Regions from separate parts of the Marinobacter sp. UBA3604 genome, predicted to be linked through region 3. Evidence: predicted binding sites of a transcription regulator. Region 3 holds the regulator's gene; each other region holds the start of a gene.

Evidence for each region. The regulator sigma-54, encoded in region 3, starts transcription at its own class of promoters, with help from an activator protein. The targets are predictions, from matches to a motif close to ANTGGCATNNANNTTGCTNT.
Region 1: B2590_RS12750 (PEP-CTERM sorting domain-containing protein) is a predicted target of sigma-54. The motif match lies at 791-810, and genes of this name have one in related genera.
Region 2: B2590_RS18000 (ammonium transporter) is a predicted target of sigma-54. The motif match lies at 1,194-1,213, and genes of this name have one in related genera.
Region 4: B2590_RS13345 (PEP-CTERM sorting domain-containing protein) is a predicted target of sigma-54. The motif match lies at 1,343-1,362, and genes of this name have one in related genera.

What each region holds. Positions count from the first base shown of each region.
Region 1 covers NZ_DFMB01000041.1:211,794-213,987, forward strand. The annotation lists gene B2590_RS12745 (PEP-CTERM sorting domain-containing protein) at 1-710, shown strand, start outside; gene B2590_RS12750 (PEP-CTERM sorting domain-containing protein) at 860-1,543, shown strand; gene B2590_RS12755 (TIGR03013 family XrtA/PEP-CTERM system glycosyltransferase) at 1,736-2,194, shown strand, end outside.
Region 2 covers NZ_DFMB01000061.1:271,312-273,505, reverse strand. The annotation lists gene B2590_RS18000 (ammonium transporter) at 1-1,121, opposite strand, end outside; gene B2590_RS17995 (MotB family protein) at 1,345-2,194, opposite strand, start outside.
Region 3 covers NZ_DFMB01000015.1:39,119-41,312, reverse strand. The annotation lists gene hpf (ribosome hibernation promoting factor) at 1-112, opposite strand, end outside; gene B2590_RS04295 (RNA polymerase factor sigma-54) at 237-1,763, opposite strand; gene lptB (LPS export ABC transporter ATP-binding protein) at 1,916-2,194, opposite strand, start outside.
Region 4 covers NZ_DFMB01000043.1:22,080-24,273, reverse strand. The annotation lists gene arsB (ACR3 family arsenite efflux transporter) at 1-425, shown strand, start outside; gene B2590_RS13345 (PEP-CTERM sorting domain-containing protein) at 648-1,304, opposite strand; gene B2590_RS13340 (DUF6602 domain-containing protein) at 1,641-2,194, shown strand, end outside.

The DNA of each region.
Region 1 (2,194 bases), on a different contig from region 3:
TCGGCGCCGTAGGAGTTCTCCTCGGTGCTTGCACCTGGGCCAGCGCTGCGCCCTTTCTCAGTATTAGTAGTCAGGGAGCCGCGGCTGCTGCCTCTGCGGAACAGGGCTTCCTGAACGCCGCTCATTCCGGTTATCTCACCGAAACGTTCGATGACAATGCCTTTTACACCGTTGGGAGTCAGGCTGGCACCATCACGTCGTCCGTTGGTGTTGGTTCCTTCACCAGCGCCGTACCAGGGTCTGGTGGTCTGTGCGATAGCGGCCCCTATAACTGCAATGACGGCCTTGCCGTATTGAACGCCGGCGCCAGTCCGTTTAGTGGGCGTTATGCCGTATCTGGGAGCAACTGGCTCGACAGTATGGACGCCCGACAAATGGTGATTTCCCCTGCAGCTGGTTTCAACGCCATGGGTTTCTATATGACAGACCCCAACGATGCGGGCGGACGCCTCTCGATTGGCGGGGTCGATTTCAGCTTCAGCGACATATTCGGGTCCGCGCTTGGCAATGGCAGGATCTTTTACGTCAGCCTCTACGACGCTTCGGGTTTAGGGGATGTCAGCATTTTTTCCAACAACCCTGATGATGGATATGGCATCGACAATATCACCGTTGCCAACGTCACGGAGCCTGGCACCTTGGCCTTGTTGGCGCTGGGACTGCTAGGTATTGGGCTTTCGCTCTCAAGGAAGTCAAAACGGAATCGCTGAGGATCGGTAGTGGTGTGTCAGTAAATTTTACGCAACCCTGGAAGTGGCTATTCAAGCTATTGTTTTATAATAAAAAAATAGTTGGCACGTCACCTGCATTGGAATGAGCGGTTGATGAGAATCATAAGATGTAAACAAGGAGCAGTAGAATGAAAATGACTTCAAAGCTGATCGCGGCAGCAATGCTGGCGGGGACGTTTTCGGTAGCGCAGGCCGCCCCGATGGACGTTTTCGATCTGAAAACAGACAGTGGCGCGGACGTATTTACCGACACCCTCGGTGAAGGTAGTTTCTACGACAACGGTGCCTCTTTCGCAAAACTGAACGATGTTGATGGTACCCAGGATTCAGCTGGCGCCTTCCTGCTGTTCGAATTCGCAGGTTTTGCCAACATCAATAACTTCGGTATCTACAACCTGAATGACACCAGCGAAACGCTGCAGGTGTTCTCCGGAATTGAAGGTTCTGGTGGTCGTGAGGTAGCGTTTGACCTGGATGCAGGGACCGCCTCAACATACTACGGAACAGCCAACATCGGCTCTACGTTCGGTTTCTACCTCCAGCGCGGTGACACCACGTTCTATTCAGACGCGAGCCTGAACGGCGGCGTTGATATGACGCGGATCTTCGACGTGACGGGCAGCCAGAACGGTAGCTTCTTTGGCAGCTCACTGATTGTTGCGTTCGAAGACCTGCTGGACGGTGACTTCGATTACAACGATCTGATCGTCGGGATTTCAGACGTACAGGCAGTGCCTGAGCCAGGAACGCTCGCGCTGTTTGGTCTCGGCCTGCTGGGTCTGGGCATGACTCGCGGTCGCAAGTCAGCCTGAGCCAAGTAAGTCATGAAACACCCTGCCTTGATATCTAAGGTAGGGTGTTTTGCGTTTCTGGCGCCGGATTAGGTGCTGTCCTTCTACGTCGCTGATTGCAGTATCATTAAAATGCAGTAAACTCTGTTCATTGTCAGATCTGCAGCATGGGATGCGCAGACGCGTTTCCAGTGAACAGCAAAAGGAGTTGGCGTGGCCCACGTCAGATTGTTCAGGCACTACATTCACGTTCCCTTCGTTATTCTGGGCCTTATCGACTTCGTTGTCCTGGCCGTAAGTTTCTCGCTGGCCGCATTTTTTCGTCACTTCGGGGAAGTGTCTTTCTTTCTCGACAGCTTTATATACCTACTGCCTTCCGCTGTTGTTTTCAGTCTGGTGAACCTGTTGGTCATGATTGCCCTGGGCGTTCATCAGTCCCGCCTGGAAGAGGGTATGTCCGGCATGATGCTGAGGACCATCTTCTCTCTCATCATTAGCGTCCCCGCGGTGGGTGTTCTGTTTGTCATCAGCAACGACTGGCTCTGGTACCTCGGCTTTACGGATTTGCTCACGTCCGCCTCCGTTTTCGGTTTTTTCCTGCTGGGAATCAGCCGCTGGGTGTTCTTTGCAATGGCAGGGAAGGATGCGTTCAAGCGAAAAGTCCTGGTGCTT
Region 2 (2,194 bases), on a different contig from region 3:
GCGTTAACAATGCCGTAGACGATCAGGCCGCCGACAAAAGCCACCACAACACCGGCAACCGCACCGATGATCTGCGACATCAGGCTGACCCCGCCCAGGCCCCCGAACGCTTCCTGGCCAAAGATGCCGGCGGCAATGGCACCCCATACACCGCACACACCGTGCAGGGGCCATACACCCAGTACATCGTCCAGGCGCTCAATCTTGTCCTGGGCCCACTCAAACATGTACACGAAGATGGCGCCGGCGATGCCACCGGTAATCAGCGCACCGACCGGGTGCATCAGGTCCGAACCGGCGCACACCGCCACCAGGCCGGCGAGCGGTCCGTTGTGGATGAAGCCCGGGTCCTTGCGGCCGACCAGCATGGCCACCAGAACGCCACCCACCATGGCCATGAGGCTGTTCACCGCCACCAGGCCGCTGATGCCATCCAGGGTCTGGGCGGACATCACGTTAAAGCCGAACCAGCCGACGGTGAGAATCCAGGCGCCCAGCGCCAGGAATGGAATGTTGGAGGGGGCAAACGCCACCACGCGGCCATTGCGGTAACGGCCTTTACGTGCGCCCAGCAGGAGCACGGCGGCCAGGGCGATCCAGCCGCCCACGGCGTGCACCACGACCGAGCCGGCAAAGTCGTGGAAGGCTGCACCAAACTGGTTCTCCAGCCAGGCCTGGAAGCCGTAGTTGCCGTTCCAGATCATGCCCTCGAAGAAGGGATATACAAATGCCACGATCAGCCCGGAGGCGATAAGCATGGGGTAGAACTTCGCACGCTCGGCGATACCGCCGGAGACGATGGCGGGAATGGCGGCGGCGAAGGTCATCAGGAAGAAGAACTTGACCAGGTCATAGCCATTTGCGGCCGTTAGCTCTGAAGCGCCGGCCATAAAGTGGCTGCCGTAGGCGATGTAGTAGCCAATGAAAAAATAGGCCACGGCGGAGATGCCGAAGTCGGTCATGATTTTTACCAGGGCATTCACCTGGTTTTTGTGGCGCACGGTGCCGACTTCCAGGAAGGCGAAGCCAGCATGCATGGCCAGTACCATGATGGCACCGATCAGAATGAACAGTGTGTTGGCGCTTTCGGTCAGGGTATGTACTGCACTCGTGATGTCCACGGGTTGGTTGCTCCTGATTTTTTGGTTTTATCCACCTGTCACGGGCGGGTTGTGCATTGATAGCGTGCACACCAAGCAAGGAGTGTTCCATTTTGAGGCAAATTCAGAGCGGGTAGTCGATTAGGTGATTTTCCGCTCTGAAATTGGGCGGGGTTGAGTTGAAGACGGGGTGTTTGCGCTCTTTAATGGTGCATTAATGGGCCGAGCGCACCAATATGGCCGTCTACCACAGTAATTCGTCCTGGTCGGAGTCGTCGGAACTGCGGGAATCCGGTGCAGCAGACACATCGGCTTCGGGGTTCATGAGTTCCCTTAACCGCATCTCCTGTTCCTCGATCGGTCCGGACAGATCGATAATGATTTCCACCCGGCGATTTTTGGCGCGGTTCTCCGAAGAGGTGTTTGGTACTCGTGGCTCGGTATAAGCGAGACCGGTGACCGCCAGCCGGGCAGGCTTCAGATTACCCTCGGCGAGGAGCGCATTGGCAACCGCTGCCGCCCGGGCGGCGGATAGATCCCAGTTGCTGTAGAACCGCTGCGTACGGATGGGAACATCGTCGGTATGGCCTTCGATGGTCAGCTTGCCGGGGATCTGCACCAGTATGTCGGCCATTTCCAGCAACAGACCTTCAAACTCCCAGGTCAGGTCCGCCGAACCGGAGGGGAACGCCCCCTTCTCCTCAACGCGAACAATGATTCTATGATTGTCCTGGATGAGGTTGACCCGGCCGTCTTCGATGGCTGTCTCAAGAACCGATCGAACCTGTTCCAGGGTCTTCTCGAGCTCTTCCTGGATGGCGGATTCCACAGCCACATCCGTAGGGCTTTTCAGGGTTTCCAGTTCGGGCTGCTCGTCGGTGGTTGTCTGTTTGACTTCGTTGACGACGGTGGGCTCGGGCGGTGCCGGAGAAAACTGATCGAAAATCGGGCTGGTGCCCATGGGTACCTCAAGGACGGGCACCTCGCGCTGCACACCAAACGCTTTCGACAGTTCACCAGCGATCTGTTTGAACTTCTGTGCGTCGATCTCGGAGAACGACAACAGCAGGACGAAAAAGCACATCAGCAGCGAC
Region 3 (2,194 bases):
GGCAATTGCTGATATGGTCGAAGTGCCGCTCAAGCTTTTCAAATTTGCCTGATACGTAATCTTTCAGTGCGGGAGTCAGTTCTACGTGATGGCCTGAAATATTGAGTTGCATAGGCTTCTCCTGTTTTCAGCTTGCCGGCACCCGTTAGGATACCGGCTGTGTGCCACAGCGTTATGCTGCAGGCGGTATACTTTCAGGAAAGGGCTCTCCCCGTGAGGCCGGGAACAGACGCTTCCTACACCAATCGCTTTCGCTCGTTGGACGGAGGAATGTGCATTGCCTCGCGATACTTGGCCACGGTTCGTCTAGCCACCTTTATACCCTGGTCTCCTAGCATGGCTGCAATTTTGCTATCGCTCAATGGCTTTTTCGGAGTTTCCGTTGCAATCAGCTTCTTGATCATCGCGCGGATTGCCGTGGATGAGCACTCTCCACCTTCGTCGGTACTGACATGGCTCGAGAAAAAATACTTAAGTTCAAATATGCCCCGCGGTGTGTGCATGTATTTCTGGGTGGTGACCCTTGAAATGGTCGACTCGTGCATTTCCACCGCCTGGGCAATATCCGAGAGAATCAATGGTTTCATGGCTTCCTCGCCATGGTCCAGAAACCCCTGCTGGTGCTCGACAATGCGCGTGGCCACCTTGAGCAGGGTTTCGTTGCGGCTCTGCAGGCTCTTGATGAACCACTTTGCCTCCTGCAACTGGTCCCGCAGGTAGGTGTTGTCGGCGCTGCTGTCCGCACGCTTTATAAGAGAAGCATAGCTTGCATTCACACGAATGCGTGGTGCAATTTCAGGATTCAGTTCCACGCGCCAGCGCTCATTGTGCTTGCGCACGATCACATCCGGGATGACATAGTCCGGCTCGGCCTGGTCCAGGGTGTCGCCGGGGCGGGGGTTCAAACCGGTAATAAGTGCCAGGACATCCCGTAGCTGTTCTTCTTTCAGGCGGCTGCGGCGCAACAGCTGGGCGTAATCGCGGTTACCCAGCAGGTTTATGTAGTGGGTAATCACCAGTCGCGCCTGAGCCAGCCAGGGTGTTTCCGGGGGCAGTTGGTTCAGCTGGATCAGCAGGCATTCCTGCAGATCACGGGCGAACACGCCGGGTGGATCGAAGTGCTGCAGGCGATGAAGAACGGCTTCCACTTCGTCCAGTTCCAGCGGGTCTTCGTCGGATTCGTCCACCATGCCTGAATGAATTTCTTCAAGCGGAGAGGTCAGGTAGCCGTGGTTATCAACCGCATCCATCAGGGCATGGGCGATGGCCTGATCCCGCTCGCTCATGGGCGTCAGGTTCAGTTGCCATTCCAGGTGGTCCTGGAGCGTTTCGGTGGGGGAGTTACGGGTTTCGAAGTCGTGGTCGTTTTCGTCGTCGTTACGGGCTGCTGACGCGGGGGCTGACTGGTAAATGTCATCCCAGGCGGTGTCGACGGGAAGATCATCGGGAATGGTGTCGGGACTGTCCGTTTCTGATGACCAGTCAGGTCCATTTTCGGATTCGTCCCACTCAGTAGCAGTGTCTGAAGCGGTGTTGGATTCCTCGGTTGACGCTGTTTCAGACGACTCGTTGTCACTGTCCGTTGATTCCGGATTCTGGTTGTCGTCGTCTTCGGAGGTTTCCAGCATTGGGTTGGATTCCAATGCCTGCTGGATTTCCTGCTGGAGGTCCAGGGTGGAGAGCTGCAGAAGCCTGATAGCCTGTTGCAGCTGGGGCGTCATGGTCAGGCTTTGGCCCAGCTTTAACTGTAGTGAGGCTTTCATAACCATGGTTCAGGATCCGTCACTCGGTCTCTCTCTTCCGTCACTCAGGCTCTCTCTTTACGTCATCAGGGCGCTTTCTGGAGCCGGGGTTGCACAAAAACTCTTTGTATGCTGGCTACTTGCCGCACCAAGCAAGTTCTTTGCCGAGTCTACTACAGGCGAAACTCGTTGCCTAGATACACTTCCTTGACCTGTTGGTTGGCCAGTATATCGTCCGAATTACCAGAGGCAATGATGTGGCCGCCGCTGACAATGTACGCATTCTCGCAGATGTCGAGGGTTTCCCGCACGTTGTGGTCGGTGATCAGTACGCCGATACCCTTGTCCCGCAAGTGTCGGATGATCTGCTTGATGTCGCTCACGGAGATCGGGTCGACTCCGGCGAAGGGTTCGTCCAGCAGGATGAACGCCGGCTCCATCGCCAGCGCCCG
Region 4 (2,194 bases), on a different contig from region 3:
CCCTGATCGCAAAGCGCGGGCAAGGCTGGTACGACGGGGTGTTCATGAAACGCCTGGGGCCGGTCACCCCGGCAGCGCTGATCGTTACCCTGGTACTGCTGTTTGCGTTCCAGGGCGAAGTTATCCTGAACAACCCGCTGCATATCGTGCTGATTGCCGTGCCGCTGATTGTGCAGACTTTCCTGATTTTCTTCCTGGCTTACGGCTGGGCACGGCTCTGGAACGTCCGTCACTGCATCGCTGCGCCCGGGGCCATGATTGGCGCCAGCAACTTTTTCGAGTTGGCAGTCGCAGCAGCCATTGCACTGTTCGGTCTGCAATCGGGAGCGGCGCTGGCGACGGTGGTTGGCGTTCTGGTTGAGGTTCCGTTGATGCTGGTTCTCGTTCGAATTGCCAATCAAACCCGGGGGCGGTTTCCGGCCTAGTTAGGGACCGCTCAATAGGTCCACTTTTAAACAAAAGCGAACGTTCGCAACGCAGCTCCGAATCTGAAGCTGCCCGCCGTTTTAAAACAGGCTGTAGAAACGGGTAGAACCCAAGCGCGGCCCATCCTGAATGTTGCTCACGGCAAGCAACGAAAGATGCCTTGTGGTGATTTTTTGAAAACCGGGGCTATCGGAGAACCCCGCCTATCAGGTTAAAGCCGTTCAATAACATTTACGCCGACGTGAGCGACTCAACAACGCTGCTAAGCCAAAACCCAACAAACCCAGCGTGCCCGGCTCTGAAACCGGTCTCGGATCGGTTGGGCTCGACAATTCTGCGGTAAAACCAATGTTCTGGAAATCCACCTGGCGATTGGATCCTGTTAGAAACGCTGTCACGTATTGAACGTTTAATGGAGCCGCGAGAGCAATATCCTGGGCAGTTATGCCTGGAGCCGTGCCTAGATCTGGCAGAACATCCAGAATGCCCACCTGAGAGTTTGCGGAACTAAAGAACGTAAACGCAATGTTGTCTACATCAAAGTTTTCACTTGTGTAATTCCAGAAGTGCAGGGTGTTTAAATCGTACTCCTGTCCAAAATCAAATAAGAGCTCTAACCCCCCGCCGATCTCATCGGCTGTGTACCAAATATGTGTCGCTTGATTGTGGAACTCTTCAGAGGTCGCGCTTGGCGCGTCAATCACTTTGTTGATCGTTTGGCCGCCTGAGAAAGTGTTGTTAAACGAACCGGGCGACGTGCCCGAACCGACAGAAACCGATATATTTGCCTCGTTAAGGTAAATAGGCGCTGCCACAGCATTTACCGCGCCCCAGACAAAGAATGCCACTACACTGTTTAGGAATAGTCTTATTAGCATCTTGATGATCCTCTCCATTGGTGGGTCGGGATAGCATCGAGGCAAATTTGACGCCAGAAATGGGAAATCTCAATTATTCAATGATCTGTCTTTGACGTCGTCTTTACTCGTGTAAAGAAAGTTGACGACGCGAACGACAATCGACCTCATCGCCAGAAGAGTTCTTAAACAAAAGCGAACGTTCGCACTGCACGAAGATCTCGCTAAATTTCCCATACGAGGGTCGAGCATTTGCCTCTGCATCACACCTATGAAAAGCTCAGTCTATAAAGCGCCCAGCAAAGTGGTGCAAGATCACGCCGCTGCATTTTTGCGTTATATTTTTAAGGATGATGGATGATCAAAACTGTCGCGGAAATGCTCCAAGGATTCATTCAGGAGGAAACCAAAAAGCTTGATTCTTACGCTATCAAGCACGGGCCTACTATCGGCGACATGTATGAAGGTCTGTCTGCTGAGTTATTGAATAGATCAATCCCTGCACAGCTTGACCTCCGCATTGTTAGTGGTTTTGTGACGGATGGCGATAAACACGTTTCTGGCCAAATGGATTGTATGCTTGTTCAAGGCGATGGCGAGAAAATTCCCTATACGGATGCCTATAAATGGCATGTGCGTGACGTTCTTGCGGTGCTCGAAATAAAAAAGAGCCTGTACTCTAAGGATCTAGTAGATTCGTTTCTCAAACTACGTCAGGTGACGGAGAGCTACTCGAAATATCTATTCGAGGGAAAGCACGAAAATAATAGCCCTATCGATCTATCGTCCTCCTATCGAATATTCTCGCAGATCACCGGTATTGCTGCTCCAAACTATCACGATAGAAAAAAACTCAGTAAAGAGAATGAGTTGATCTACACAACCGTATTCATGGAGCAGTTGACGCCGCT